DNA from 2 places in the Shewanella mesophila genome. Region 2 is predicted to be linked to the other one. Evidence: riboswitches for the same ligand, from Rfam matches in the RefSeq annotation. Region 2 holds a riboswitch; the other holds the start of a gene.
What was found. A riboswitch is a leader RNA that binds a small molecule or an ion and turns the genes downstream of it on or off. The one in region 2 is predicted to bind lysine.
Positions count from the first base shown of each region.

Region 1: linked by a shared signal. The riboswitch ahead of K0I73_RS06415 (Na+/H+ antiporter NhaC family protein) and the one ahead of lysC (lysine-sensitive aspartokinase 3) in region 2 are both predicted to bind lysine.

Region 1 is NZ_CP080421.1:1,447,235-1,454,837, forward strand. It holds gene K0I73_RS06410 (electron transfer flavoprotein subunit alpha/FixB family protein) at 1-548, shown strand, start outside; lysine riboswitch at 697-912, shown strand; gene K0I73_RS06415 (Na+/H+ antiporter NhaC family protein) at 991-2,559, shown strand; gene K0I73_RS06420 (M3 family metallopeptidase) at 2,639-4,795, opposite strand; gene K0I73_RS06425 (transglutaminase-like domain-containing protein) at 5,074-6,243, opposite strand; gene K0I73_RS06430 (thymidine kinase) at 6,591-7,169, shown strand; gene K0I73_RS06435 (LacI family DNA-binding transcriptional regulator) at 7,236-7,603, shown strand, end outside.
Region 2 is NZ_CP080421.1:3,417,877-3,425,479, forward strand. It holds gene K0I73_RS15190 (S8 family serine peptidase) at 1-2,805, opposite strand, end outside; gene K0I73_RS15195 (succinylglutamate desuccinylase/aspartoacylase family protein) at 3,116-4,222, opposite strand; gene lysC (lysine-sensitive aspartokinase 3) at 4,222-5,577, opposite strand; lysine riboswitch at 5,709-5,882, opposite strand; gene K0I73_RS15205 (DUF3293 domain-containing protein) at 6,013-6,444, opposite strand; gene arcA (two-component system response regulator ArcA) at 7,015-7,603, shown strand, end outside.

The DNA.
Region 1 (7,603 bases), 2.0 Mb from region 2:
CAATATACGCTGGTAGCGCTATGGCAACCGTACAGAGCTTAGATGCGATAAAAGTGATGACTGTTCGTTGCAGTGCGTTTGACTCTGTGGCTAATGATGGCGGTGCAGCGGTACAAAACATCGATGGCGTGTTTAGTAGCAATGTTGAGTTTGTATCGCAAACCTTGACTGAATCTGAGCGCCCAGACTTAGGTGCCGCTTCTGTTGTTGTTTCTGGTGGTCGTGCGTTAGGCAGTGCAGAGAACTTCGCTATCCTTGAGCAGCTAGCCGACAAATTGGGCGGCGCTTTGGGTGCATCTCGCGCGGCCGTTGACGCGGGCTACGTGCCAAATGATCTACAGGTGGGTCAAACTGGTAAGATTGTTGCCCCAGATCTGTATATTGCTGTCGGTATTTCTGGTGCCATTCAACACCTGGCGGGTATGAAAGACTCTAAAGTTATTGTGGCAATTAACAAAGATCCAGAAGCTCCGATCTTCCAAGTCGCTGATTACGGTCTAGAGGCTGATCTGTTTGAAGCCGTGCCTAAGTTACTTGAGCTTCTTTAGTAAAATGTAAACAGTTGGTGAACGCTTTGGTGTTCATTTAAAACTTAATGTGATATAGATCACGCCAAGCGGCTTTGAGGTAGCATCCTTTAAGCCGCTTGTGTTTTTATGTGCGTCACGTCGACCGATAGTGAAATTGGTTGGCGTCCTGAGACGTAGAGGTGCATTAAATATAACTAGTGTTCATTAGGGTGATGCCGATGAGTGAACATGAAAGGATTTGATGCCGAAGTGGTAAAGTTCATCAAGGCTTGCTGCTGGGGCTGTCATCGAATAGAGACAGCACTGCCATAGTGCTTTTTATCTGGAAGATAAAAAGAAGGTATACCGACGCATGGTATCACTATGGAGCGCTACTGATAGGACAGGTGTAATATCTATGACTATATCCCACCAGTTCAGTTGCCCTCCATTCGTATTTTAACGAAGACGACATAAAATAATGACAACTTTGAGTTACGCCGATTCGGCACTTTCTTTGCTACCTCCTGTGGTGGCAATTCTGCTGGCGATTTTTACTCGCCGCGTATTACTCTCCTTAGGACTAGGGATCCTATTAGGCGCAATCTTTATTACCGATTATTCAATCACGGGAACTGGCCAGTATCTGGGTCAGAAGGTGGTTGGACTGTTCTGGGATGATGGCACTTTAAATAGTTGGAATGTCTATCTGCTAGGCTTCCTTATTTTACTTGGGATGATCACTGCGCTTATTACCGTTAGCGGTGCAGCCAAAGCTTTTGCTGATTGGGCGCGTCAGCATATTCGCAATAAGCGAGATGCAAAGCTGCTGACAATGTTCTTAGGCTGCGTGGTTTTTATCGATGACTATTTTAACAGCCTAGTGGTGGGGAGCGTCGCGCGTCCTCTGACCGATAGGTATTATATCTCTCGCAGTAAGTTAGCTTATTTACTGGATTCTACCGCCGCGCCTATCTGTGTTATCTCACCTGTTTCGAGTTGGGGCGCGTATATTATTGCTCTGATTGGCGGTATCTTAACGACTCATGGTTTTACCGATACGGGTCATTTGAGTGTGTTTATTCAGATGATCCCCATGAATTTCTACGCCATTTTTGCCTTGTTACTGTTGCTTTGCGTTGCGTTTATGGGACTCGATGTTGGTCCTATGCGCCAACATGAGCTGAATGCACAAAAAGGTAATCTGTATGATGAGGCTAAAGGCTTACCTCCTGGGGCGAATAGTGATCTGCCTGAAGCCGATTCGGGGAAAATATTAGGCCTATTTCTCCCTATTACCGTATTAGTGTTTGCCACTATCTATTTTATGATCAGCAGTGGTGCCGATGCGCTAGCGGCCGAAAGTCTGCCATTTAGTGTGATTGGTGCATTTGAGAAAACCGATGTCGCGTCGTCTCTTTTCTTTGGTGCCGTTATCGGCCTAGCATCGACGTTAGTTTTGGTGATAAGCCAAGGTTTAGATAAAGCACTTGTCTTAAAAGGTGTGGTTGCGGGTGCGCGTTCAATGCTACCTGCTATTTATATTTTATTGTTTGCATGGACAATCGCCGGTGTTATCGGTCAGATGGAAACGGGTAAATATATGGCGAGCCTAGCTACTGGTAATATTCCATTTGCACTATTACCAGCAGTGTTATTCGTGTTGGCTGGATTGACGGCGTTTTCCACAGGCACCAGCTGGGGAACATTTGGTATTATGCTGCCGATTGCCGCCGATATGGCGATGGGAACGCATACCAACATGATGTTACCCATGCTCGCGGCTGTATTAGCCGGTGCGGTATTTGGTGACCACTGCTCACCCATATCTGATACGACCATTTTGTCGTCGACCGGGGCCAACTGTCACCATATTGACCATGTATTGACTCAGTTACCTTATGCGTTAATTGTTGCTGGGATCAGCTTAGGTGGTTATACCGTGCTTGGTTTTACCGAATCACTGGCAGCAGGCCTTGCCGCGTGTAGCGTCTTGTTTGTTATCAGCATATTGGTTCTGCGCCACAAGGCTATTCAACCAGTAAGTTAACGGGTAAGTGTATAAAAAAATGCCGCTAATTTAGCGGCATTTTTATTGGGTTAAAGTAAGTTAGGCTTACGGCTTAGTATTAGTTTAATCCGCGACGTTTAAGCAGCGCATCTGTGGTAGGTTCTTGGCCACGAAATGCTTTGTACGCTTCCATTGGTGGCACGCTATTACCTACTTCACGAATAGTCTTACGGTACTTCATACCGATTTCACGGTTTAAGCCACCTTGGGTTTGCACGTAGGCGAATGCATCGGCCGCCAAGATCTCACTCCACATGTAGGCATAATAGCTAGCGGAATAGCCACCGGGGAAGGCGTGAGCAAAATAGGTCGACTTATAACGTGGCGGCACAGCAGGGATATTGATGCCGTGCTTCTTCAGCGCGTTTGCTTCGAAACTTACGACATCTTGCAGTGGTGCGTCAGCTGGTAGTGAGTGCCACTCAAGGTCTACTAATGCCGCTGCCATATACTCAAGCGTATCGAAACCTTGGTTAAAACTACGGGACTTAAGTAACTTTTGTAGCAATTCCTCTGGGATCACTTCGCCAGTTTGGTAGTGCTTGGCATAGTTGGCGAGTACCTCTGGATGCGAAGCCCAATCCTCTTCAAAAGTCGATGGAAACTCAACGAAGTCACGAGATACCGCTGTACCCGATAGGCTAGGGTAGGTCACTTTAGAGAACATGCCGTGGGTGCCGTGGCCCATCTCATGGAACATGGTTGTCACTTCATCGTAGCTGACAAAAGTAGGCTCACCCTCTGGCGCCTTCTTAATATTCATTACGTTAACCACAACCGGTTTGCTGTTTAGCAATGTCGATTGCGATACAAATGAACTCATCCATGCGCCGCCGCGTTTACCTTCACGAGCAAAATAGTCGGCGTAGAAGATAGCCATTGAGGTGCCGTCGGTATCAAACATCTCATAGGCTTTGACATCTTCATGATAGACAGGCAGATCTGGGCGTGGCTTCAAGGTGACTCCGTACAGCTTTTCTAGAGTGAAGAACACCCCATCTTTCAGTACACGGTCAAACTCAAAGTAAGGTTTGATCGATGACTCATCGAGATCAAATTTTTCTTGGCGAACTTTTTCAGCGTAGAAAGCCCAATCCCAGGGGGCTAAGGTAAAGTTGCCTCCCGTTTTGTCTATCATCGCTTGAATATCAGCGGCTTCTTTTTCGGTATTAGCGACAACGGCTGGCACCATAGAGCCAAACATGTCATAAACGGCTTCGGGTGTCTTAGCCATCTGCGGGGTTAAACGATAATCGGCCCAACTTTTATAGCCCAGCAGTGCGGCACGCTCGGCGCGAAGTTGTGCAAGGCGTGATACCAATGACGCAGTCTCATTGTCACCACTCATGCCGCGTGTGGATGATGCTTGCCAAATGCGTTGACGGAGCTCGCGATTCTCAAGTTTGGCTAGTACAGGTTGGCGAGTGGTATTGGTAATGCTAAGCAGGTACTGACCTTCATGGCCTTGCGCCTTAGCATCGGCTTTAGCGGCGCGAATGTCGCTGTCTGACAAGCCAGCTAATTGATTAACATCATCTACTACAATCGCAATTTCTTTAGTCAGGCGCATCAGGCGCTGGCTAAACTCATTGGTTAGGGTCGATTGCTCTTCATTCAACACGCGAATTTGCGCTTTTTGCTCATCAGTTAATTTAGCGCCTGCCATAACAAAACGCTGGTGATAAATTTCGATAAGGCGCACCTCTTCAGCGGTTAATCCCAGTTGCTGACGCTGTTGATATAAGCTATCGATGCGAGAAAACAGGGCGCTATTTAGATGAATATTGTCCGAATGGGCTGCTATTTTTGGTGCCATTTCACCCTGGATTTTACGTAAGGTTGGATTGCTGTTTGAGCCCGTTAGATTATAAAACACTTTAGATGCACGGTTAAGCAATTCACCACTGATTTCTAGCGCCACTATGGTGTTTGCAAATGTTGGGCTGTTACTATTATTGGCGATAGTGAGGACTTGCTGATAGTGCTCTTTAATCCCTTGCTCTAATGCGGGCTGAAAATGTTTATCTTTGATGATGTTAAAATTAGGCGCTTGATATTGCAGTGAGCTTGCGATAAAGAGTGGATTTGCAGCAATAGGATCCACTAACAGCTGTTGTGTGTTTTCGCCTTCAGGCGTCGTCGATTGGCACCCTGTTAATAATAGGGTTGTAGATAGAGTACCAGCAATGGCCAGTGCGATAAGATTTAATTTCATGTTACAACGACTTCCTTCTTTTGATGTTTGTTATTTTTTATCGTAAACAAGTTAGCAGACACGTTAGACGTTACTTTATCTTTTGTGACTTAAATCAGGCTGAAATTAGTTAATATTTTGAGGAAAGAACAGCTGTATTCTAATTTTTGAGGGAGGTTGTTTTTTATCGATTTTATTAGCTATTTTGATGGTAAGTTAAGCTTGAAAGTAAAATGCTAAGTAGGTTAAACACTACCTAGCATTTTATTTATCGATATCTGTTGCCTTCGTCAGTAGGCTTAATGTTGTGACAACATGGTTAACTTAGCTTGGTAGAGTCTTTCAAGTTCAGGTTGATGTACCTTTTCCAATGCTAGCGTAAGGGCTTCTTTAGCTTGATGTTGGTCACCGAGTAGATAGAGTGTTTTTGCTTTACCGGCATAGCCTTGAGGTATGTATGGGGCAAGCTCGATCGCTTTACTGTAGTATTTTAAGGCTCGGCGATAATCTTTGTTTTTGTAATGCTCATTTCCCAATGTGACCCAGCGAAATGGACTAGGATCTTTCGCATTATCTATGCGGTTTTGCAGCCGCTGCGCTTCTATATATCTGGCATTTCTAGTCAATAACACCTGGTAGTTGAATAATAGGTTTAGATCATTCGGTTTTAACGACAGGCCATAAAGATAGATTGATTCTGCTTGAGCGTCTTGCTCTAAATGCCTAAAGATAACGGCCAACAAGTTAATGATTTCAATTCGTCTAGGCGCTAGTTTGAGTCCTTCAATTGCCAGCCATGCGGAATTGTTGAATTCCTTATTCTGTAGAGCGTCGGCTGCAAGGTTTTGATAATACATCGCCATAAATTGTTTATCATTTATATTGCCTTTCGATATGGAGTTACGGCTGGGGAAGTAGTCAATGATCACGCCTGGCTCGAAGAAGTAGAGAACATCATCTTTCTTTTCAAAACTAGGATCGACTAATTTGGTTTTTACATGATTTGAAATAAGTTCAAGATTCGCGCTTTGAAAGAAAACGGGTGAGGAGGTTTCTTCGATGTACTGGGTTTCAATTCCGACCAGATTAGCGTAAGCCGTGGTTAATACCGCTAGAGACATACAGTTTCCAGAGTTGTGCTCTAGGGTTTCATTGGCACTGTAGGTTTTGCCGTAATAGCTAAAAGTGCCGAGTCTCTCTTCTAAATAATCATAAATTCGATGATGTCCACGGATATCGGTATTGGATTGATAATATTCTAAAAACCTTGCTTTTTCTTCGCTGTCAACAAGCAGCACTTTGTCTATAGCGTCTATCTTGGGCTTTTGACCGAGCACGGTGAGATCAAGTATTTCAAAAATATCCTTGGTTTGATCTTCAGATTTAATATCAGAGCGAGATGCACAGGAGATAAGTGCTGATGATATCAGCAGCAGTAATAATGAATTAAAAAAACGATATAAATACATAACCTTCCTTGTTACATGTCGTAATTTAAATGATATCAACATCGGTAAAAACAGTGTTAACAGCCAATATAGTAAAACAGATGTAACGTGTCTATAACATTGCCTCTGGTAATCTATTTTAGAGTGGTATCGCAATAGTTTGGTGTTTTATTGTATTGCTATTAATCGAGATAGATATAACGAGTGTTTAGGTCGCCCTAAATTCAAATTTGATTCAGCTTTTTGATCGGCTACTCAAAATCGACTAAATTCGGTCTTACTAAGAATTCATGGCATTTTTGACGCTGCTAAATGTACAAAGATAGTGTTAGAATTTACCGAGAAAAATAATCACAGGAATATTTACCTTGGCACAGCTTTATTTTTACTATTCGGCGATGAATGCAGGCAAATCGACTTCGCTTTTACAATCTTCATATAACTATCGTGAACGCGGTATGAATACCCTAGTGATGACGGCATCAATCGATGATCGTTTTGGCGTAGGAAAAGTGGCGTCACGTATCGGCATAGAGACTGAAGCTCAGGTCTTTAGTAGTGATGATAATTTAAGTGAGATGATTCGCCGCGCGAATGAAGAGCAAATACTTCACTGCATCTTAATCGATGAATCTCAGTTTTTAAGTAAAGAGCAAGTTAAGCAGTTGACTTATGTGGTGGATATTTTAGATATTCCCGTACTGTGCTATGGCCTAAAGACCGATTTCCAAGGCGAACTCTTTAGTGGTAGCCAATATTTGCTTGCTTGGGCCGATAAGTTAGTCGAGCTAAAAACCATTTGTCATTGTGGTCGTAAGGCGAATATGGTGGTGCGCCTAGATGGTGAAGGCAAACCAATGAAAGAGGGTGAACAGGTCGCCATTGGTGGTAACGAAAGTTATGAGTCTGTATGCCGTAAACACTTTCGTGAGTTTTTGTGGGACTAGCCATTGAGACTCGCTCATTAGACTGAAAGTTTACCTCATGTAAGCGAGTCATCTACGGAATAATCTATGACCGAATCTAAGCATTGGACATTAAAAAGCATCGCCCAAGAGTTGGGGGTGTCAAATGCGACTGTTTCTAATGCCTTCAATCGTCCCGATCAGTTGTCTGAAAAGCGACGTAATGAGATCTTAGCCGCATGTAATGAACTAGGATACTTTGGCCCCAACAAGGCCGCCAGATCCCTGCGCCGAGGTAAGTTTGATACTGTTGCGCTGGTATTACCTGATAGCGTGTCTTATATGGTGTCGGATCCGGTCGCAAGTAAGTTTATGAAAGGGGTAGCTGAAGTACTTGAACAGCATAAAATTAATCTTTTGCTGTTTTCTGGAGGTGCTGAGAGTATCAATGGCGTAAGTGATTTCGTTGACGGTTT
Region 2 (7,603 bases):
CGCTTCGTCAGAATCAGGGCCAGCACTGCTTCCAATCTTAGTAAAGCTCGCATCCAAAATTCGAAGATCTACATCTGGTGCTGTTTCAGAAGAAGTAGAAAAGATGACATTGCCTAAGTCACTAGAAAACTCAACGCCGGTATAATCGAAACCATCTTCGGGTACACTCAATACCGTTGGTTCGATTAGATTCGACGCTTTATCATAGGCTCCAGCAGTGATATTACTTAGTTCATTAGAAGTAAAACCACTATAGGTAATACTACCTTCTGAGCGTGAAGCAGTAATAGTTAAGCTATCTGGTAAGTTATCACCGTTAGACTTCACCGCAACAGGAAGCTTAACCTCTGGCATACCGTCAGAAGCGAGCTTGATATTGGCAAAATTCCAACCTGCGCTTGCAGCAGAAACATCAGCTGTAACTGTAAGCTCTTGCGTTTCACCCGCCTTCAACTCAAAAGTACTAGGCATTACGCTAAGAACTAACCCGTCGGTAGCACCTAAGCTACTAGCAGTCCACGCACCATCTTTAGTCGCCTTAACCGTTCTTGTCCAAGTACATTTCTCTACGCACTTAGCGTTCGCCATTGTTGCTAAGTTAATTTGAGAAGGTTGTCCACCTAAACTAGGATCGGCTTTAACATAGTCAACATAGCTCTCATCCATCACTAAACCAGTTTTAGCAGCGGCCTCGACATTTGCATAGCCAGCACCCATGTCAAAGAAATCTGATGGTGTTGTGCCATCATCTTTAAGGGTCGTTTGATTAGCGGTCATCATCAATGCAGACTGAACTTCAGCTGGCGTCCAATCAGGATGGATGCTTGCCAAGAGTGTTAAAGCTCCGGCGATATGTGGGCTCGCCATTGATGTACCACTTAGGAATGCGTAGTCACTTGGATCTGGAGAAGTTTTAAATGCATCAGACTGGTCATTAGCGTAAGCAGCAAAAATACTGACACCTGGTGCGGCAATTGAAGGAGCAATAACATCTGGTACTGACTTGTTAGGCCCACGAGATGTAAAACCAGCAGCAATACGTGCTAGTTTGTCATCATGGATAACCTCTGTGCCGCTTATGGTCGCTTTGTGATCTGCACCGCTCGCTAACCACGCTCGAAGCACATCACCTTGAGCAGCATCGATATGAATAGCAGGTAATACGTGAGCATCTGCAACAACAGAATCAGCGCCACCACTAACATTAGCCAAAACTAAAGCTGAGGCACCACCAGATTTAACATGACGACCTTTATCAACTCGTGCAATTTCACCACGATCACAAACTACGATGGTATCTGCGGCAAATGTGTTCTCAGGGAAAGGCTCAAGACACTGTGCTGGATCATGATCAGGATCATTAGGATTTTCATAGTCACCAGCATACACGATAGACCCTGTATAAGCTCCAGTCATCGCTTTACCTTTTAGCGCTGCAGGAGCTGCGGTATCACCACCGCTAAATCCACTAATTTCCTTTTCCGAAAAATCACGATCATGTGTATATGCAGCAACAGTTGTTAACCACGGCGCGTCACCTGGCGAACCAACTGTTTCAGGTCCTGGACCAGAGTTCCCCGCAGATGTCGCGACATGTATACCCGCTTTACGTGCAGAGAGGAATGCAAGAGCATCGGCGTCGTTCCAAGGATTACTCGAACCACCACCAATAGAATAGTTAAGAGCATCAACACCGTGTTCAATAGCATGTTCAACAGCTAAAACAGTTAAAGATGGGAAACAACCACCAAATCCAACATCATCATCTTCACCGGGAAGACAAACCTGATATGAAACAATGTTAGCGTGAGGAGCAACCCCAGACATTGAATCAAAAACCACACCAGTGTCCCCACCGTCAACATCTGGGACGTTGGTACCCACTAGTACGTTACCCGCTGTCGTACTAGCCGTATGAGAACCATGCCCATTATGATCTTCACCATTTGTTGGCACATCAATATCATAATCGAGATATTTATCCGTTACAGCAGGCCAACTATGGACACCAATCAACTTATCGTTACAAAGCTCTGGATAATCAACTGCACAATCACCTGAATAAACACCAGGTCCCCAAGGGTTGGTATGGTCATACTTATCGCCGCCAACATCAGCAAATGATGGGTGATCGGTATTAACACCGGTATCGATAATACCAACGATCATTCCTTCACCTTTACTTTCTACACCAGTAGCATCACCACTCCAAATTGCTGGCGCTTTAATTATTGCAGGACCAGAGTCAGTCATTGGCTTACGTAACACTTCTCGTTGAATCTGGGCGATTCCTGCAACGCTAGCAAGCTTAGCCGCTTCATCCTGAGTCATCTCAATGACCATGCCGTTATAGGCCAGAGTCGTTCTCTGCTTAACGTCCAACTTACCTAATAAAGCGCGCGCTTTAGATAAAACTGAATCTTGACGAGAAGTAAGCAGGGAGCGGTAAGATGTTACATTCTTACTATTAATATCAAGCTTACGATTCTTATACTTAACCACTTCAGCGGAAGTAGCCTTATACCCTTGAATCCCTCCTTGATAGAGTGCTACAGGGCTGTCAGTAAGGCGAACAAAATATCTATATTTTCCTTCTGGTAGATCATGTTCAGGTGAAAAAACAGCTCGATTACGTACAACCTGCTCCTGAGCATAGGACTTCGAATCCACCTGAGGAATATGGTTTTTGACGCTGGCTGACTTAGTTACGGCAACCGTGGGGGTTTGAATCGAACTTATTGAAGCAGCACTCGAAGACATGCTTAATAACGCAGTAGAGACTGCAATCGCGATTTTAGTTTTCACTTGTCAATTCCTTAACTTCTTATAGTATTTTTGTTATGTCGGCTCTATCAATTGATAAAATCGAACCTAGCGCGCTCCCTTCCCAGAATAATCACTAGGCCAATGCAAATTCGTCAGCACATTTATCTGACGAAGCATACCTTTTAACACGGAATGAACAAAAAAAACAAGTTAGAAACAAAAGAAGTTTGTTTGAAACAGGATGACAATTAGAAAAGAGATGATGGATATCATTAACCGTCATCTAAAATCGCAACACGAAGGGTAAAAAAGCCATATTTACATAAATTACAAATAGTTAAAATTAATTTTAAAACTCAAAAACATTCGTCATCACTTTATACAACTCGGTCCCTTGATAAACAGATGCTGACGCAAAATGCAAAATAGGAACACAATCTAAGGTCACCGCTAAGGAGCTGAGCACTTGGTCTGAGCCGTAAAGATCTAAACGCAAAATATTCGCTAATGGTTGACCCACCTCTAAAGGTTGACCAACTTGAGCCAAGTACTCAACCATACCACCAATGGGAGCATGGTATTTTTTATAGTCCTTTAAGTAACAGCCAAACCTTTGCATCTTAGCGGGTGCAACACGCTCACCTATAACGCCACGATGGCTCAAGTATGCCATAATGCCCTGGGCATCGACCAAAGCATCTTCTAAATCGATACGTTCCTGTGAACCGAGTTCCAAGGTAAATGCAGAGACTGGCACGGCAAATTCTCTCCCTTGCGCTTTAAGATGTTCGCTAAGTTGCCACCAAGGACAAAATATCGACTCATCCATTGCACCACCAAACTCATTGGGGATCAACAAGGTATAGGGAATTGAAAACAAGGCCGCAGCCTGAGCATCATACTCAGGACAATAAAGATGCTTACAGGATTTTGGCCCCGTATGGAGATCGAGTACGATATCCGCTTGGTGCCCCATCTGCTGCAGCATCACCGCTTGTTGATGCCCAGTTGTCACGCCCCACTCATTCGTAAGACGCATCTGACACTGCTCGAGCAACATGGCTCGGTAAGCTTGAATCAACTCACCATCCGCTAAATGACTGTGCTTGACGTACCAAGCAGCGACATCGACTTTATGGTCAAAATATTCACGATTCCAGTTTACCCCAGTGATCGGATCAAAACGACCAAGGGTAAACTCACCGCTTTTTTGATTAATACCTAAGGGGTTAGCCAAAGGCACTAAGGTTATACGGCCCAGCAGCTCACTATTTTCGAGCAAGCGCATAAGCTGATAGATAACCGCGTTACCCTGCACTTCTGCACCATGCACATTGGCTTGAATATAGACGCTAGGTCCCGATATCGAATCAGGCTTAAACTGAAAAATAGGCAGTTCTAAATCTTGCCCTGTCGCCAATTCGCCAATCTTAAGCGTGGTTCGAGTCGGTTTCATTAGGCACCTTCAAATAGGTTTTCATGCAGCGAACGAACGACTTGCGCCGCTTCAGACTCTGCCACCAAAACACATAAATTATGTGGGCTCGCTCCTTGACAGATCATCCGAACATTATGGGGTTCTAGTACCTCAAATACCCGGCGGCAAACACCTGGTGTTGAAGCTATCTTGTTTCCAACAATAGCAACCAAGGCTAACTCATCCTCAACGCGGACCCGACAATGCTGAGACAACTCTTGCAGTAGCGCTTCACTCAATAAGCTACTACCCGCCGAATCGGAACCCGTTTTATCTAACGTAAGCGATACATTCACTTCAGAGGTAGTGATCAAATCGACACTGATTTTATGTCTAGCGAGAGTGGCAAAGGTTTCGGCTAAAAAGCCTTGAGCATGTAACATCTGCAAGCTATGAAGATTCAGTAAAGTTTGATCTCGGCGCACTGCAACGGCGCGATAGATGGGCTCATCACTCACTTGATGGCGGATCCAAGTTCCACCCCGTTCAGGTTCTTTACTCGATCCCACAAACACCTGAATCTTCTGCCTTACCGCTGGCAAAATTGTCGCAGGATGTAGCACTTTGGCACCAAAGGTTGCCATCTCTGCCGCCTCATTAAAGCTGATCTCGGCAATGGGTTTCGCATTCGGAGCCAAACGAGGATCGGTAGTATAGATACCTGCGACATCGGTCCAAATTTCTACAGCCGATGCCTTAAGCGCCTCGGCAAGTAAAGCCGCAGAATAGTCGCTACCACCACGTCCCAAAGTTGTTGTAGCACCTTGTTCATCGGCACCAATAAAACCTTGGGTTACAATACGCTGACTTTTTAATAGCGGCGTTAAATGCTCACAGCATAAAGATTCTATCTGTTCTATTTGAGGTTCTGCACGACCAAAATGACTATCGGTACGCATGACTTGGCGAACATCAAAAGCAGAGGCTGACTCTCCTTTCTCACGCAGTACGGCGGCAAAAAGGGCTGATGAACACTGCTCACCTTGAGACAGTAACTCATCCATCGTCGCCTTGCTACGCTCCAGGCTAAGAGACTCACTTAACACCGCAATACGGCTAAGCACAGCATCTAAACGCGCAGCAACATCACTCGGACGACCTAGTTCATCGAGGATCTTATATTGAATCGATGCAATATCTTTCAACAGTTGCTGACGTCGACCATCATCTAACTGTGCTTGAGTAAGCTCAACCAGTAGGTTAGTCACACCACTAGAGGCACTGACAACTACGACACGCGTATCGGAACTGGCAAGAATAATATCGGCGCAACGACTCATAGACTGATAGTCAGCGACGGATGTGCCACCGAATTTTGCAACAACAATAGACATTAGCTCACCTCAACTAGAATGATTGAGACAGGCAATAAAACTTGAATAGTTAACATGATTACGCTCCGAACTAACTTCGTTCGAAGAGCCTGGTGCAAAGATTACGCACCCCAAGACGGGAAACAGCGATCACCACCAGAAGCTCTCCACCAAAACAGGTGACAATCGACGGGATTCAGCCCTGACGACCGATAAACAAATGAACCAAACAGATGCCTATCTCGGCGTTAATCTCCCTCATAAACCGTCATCAGAGTTTGGACTCTTCAAGTTTACTACCTAGTTAACGCTCCTCTTCTGTATCTCAATCAATAATGATTAAGATGGACGAAAATTAGCAAACATATATCTAACAAGTCAACGATATTTATTGTATTTGAGCAAGTTTCTTGTCTAGCGAAGCAAATCCTATCTATCTTAGCTGCAGCGAGGCCTTTAAGAATAGATATCTGGCAGCTCGCTGACCAAACTGACCCTTGCTGAAAAGCTCCCCAAGGAGAGTTCGCTATAGTTAATCAAGCAGGGGACAAGTTGCAAAAGATCTTCCTCTACATAATAGATAGCGTTTTGATTAAACACCCGAGCTAACGCAACAGCATCTAGCTTGTCCATAGGTATCGCCCAGCTTTTTTCCATATGTTGCTTATCTAATGAACAGCCAACTACAGATCGGTAGGGATATTGTAACTTCACGATATGCCTTTGTAGTTGTCTATCTAATAAACGATTCTGCGAGGGGGTGAGTATTTCACCTCTTGGGTTGTGAGCGGTAATTATTGCGAAGGATAGTAAAGGAGAAAATGTTTGGGTTAGTAGAAATTGTGTTTGCTGATAACAGTGCCAAAAATGTTCAATCTCAGTACTCATCACTAAATCATTCCTAAATTAGACTCAGCAAATTATAGCAAAATAGCGCGAAGTTCCTATCCCTGTGATGCAGGTCACCTTATTAACTTTTATTAATCCCTTTAATAACAGATGGATAAAGACAAATACGTGATATAGATCAAATCTGAAAGTAAATTTGTTAACATTTCATTTGTTAACAAATGACTAAAACGAGTACAATGAACACCGAGATTCACTTCCACTCATCTAACGATGAAACACTTTTTGCTACCCCTTGCTCCAGAAGCAGTAACTTAAAGTTAGTCAATTTTCTGTATAAAATGTGAGCTTAGGCTGTTTTAACATTTAAACTTGAAAATAGTTAATAGTTAAAGGAACTATTTCCTACTACTGTTAATCGAAGTGAATACTGTTCGCGTAGCTTCTTATCAAGATACGCATACTTTACTAATCATGAAGTGTGTTGCTGTTTCAAGCCAGTTTGATGAAAACACTTACGTGAATCAGTAACTGTAAGAAAAGATAGGCCACGGCACCACTTGGCGCACATGGTTAGGACAGGTTTAAACAAATATTAGGTAATTAAATATGCAAAACCCGCACATTCTGATCGTTGAAGATGAAGCCGTTACCCGGAACACGCTAAGAAGTATTTTCGAGGCTGAAGGATATGTGGTAACTGAAGCCAATGATGGCGCAGAAATGCATAAAGCAATGCAAGAAAATAAGATCAATCTAGTTGTTATGGATATCAATCTTCCAGGCAAAAATGGTCTTTTATTAGCTCGCGAACTCCGTGAAATCAATAATATCGGTCTAATCTTCCTAACGGGCCGTGATAATGAAGTTGATAAGATTCTAGGGCTTGAAATTGGTGCGGATGATTACATCACTAAGCCATTTAATCCTCGTGAATTAACTATCCGAGCTCGTAACTTGCTAACTCGTGTAAATAGCACTGGCGCAGAAACTGAAGAGAAAAGCTCAGTTGAATACTACCGCTTCAATGGTTGGAGCCTAGAGATCAACAGTCGCTCATTGGTAAGCCCACAAGGTGAGTCTTACAAGTTGCCACGTAGTGAATTCCGCGCGATGCTTCACTTTGTTGAAAACCCAGGTAAAATCCTGACTCGTGCAGACCTGCTAATGAAGATGACAGGTCGTGAGCTTAAGCCAC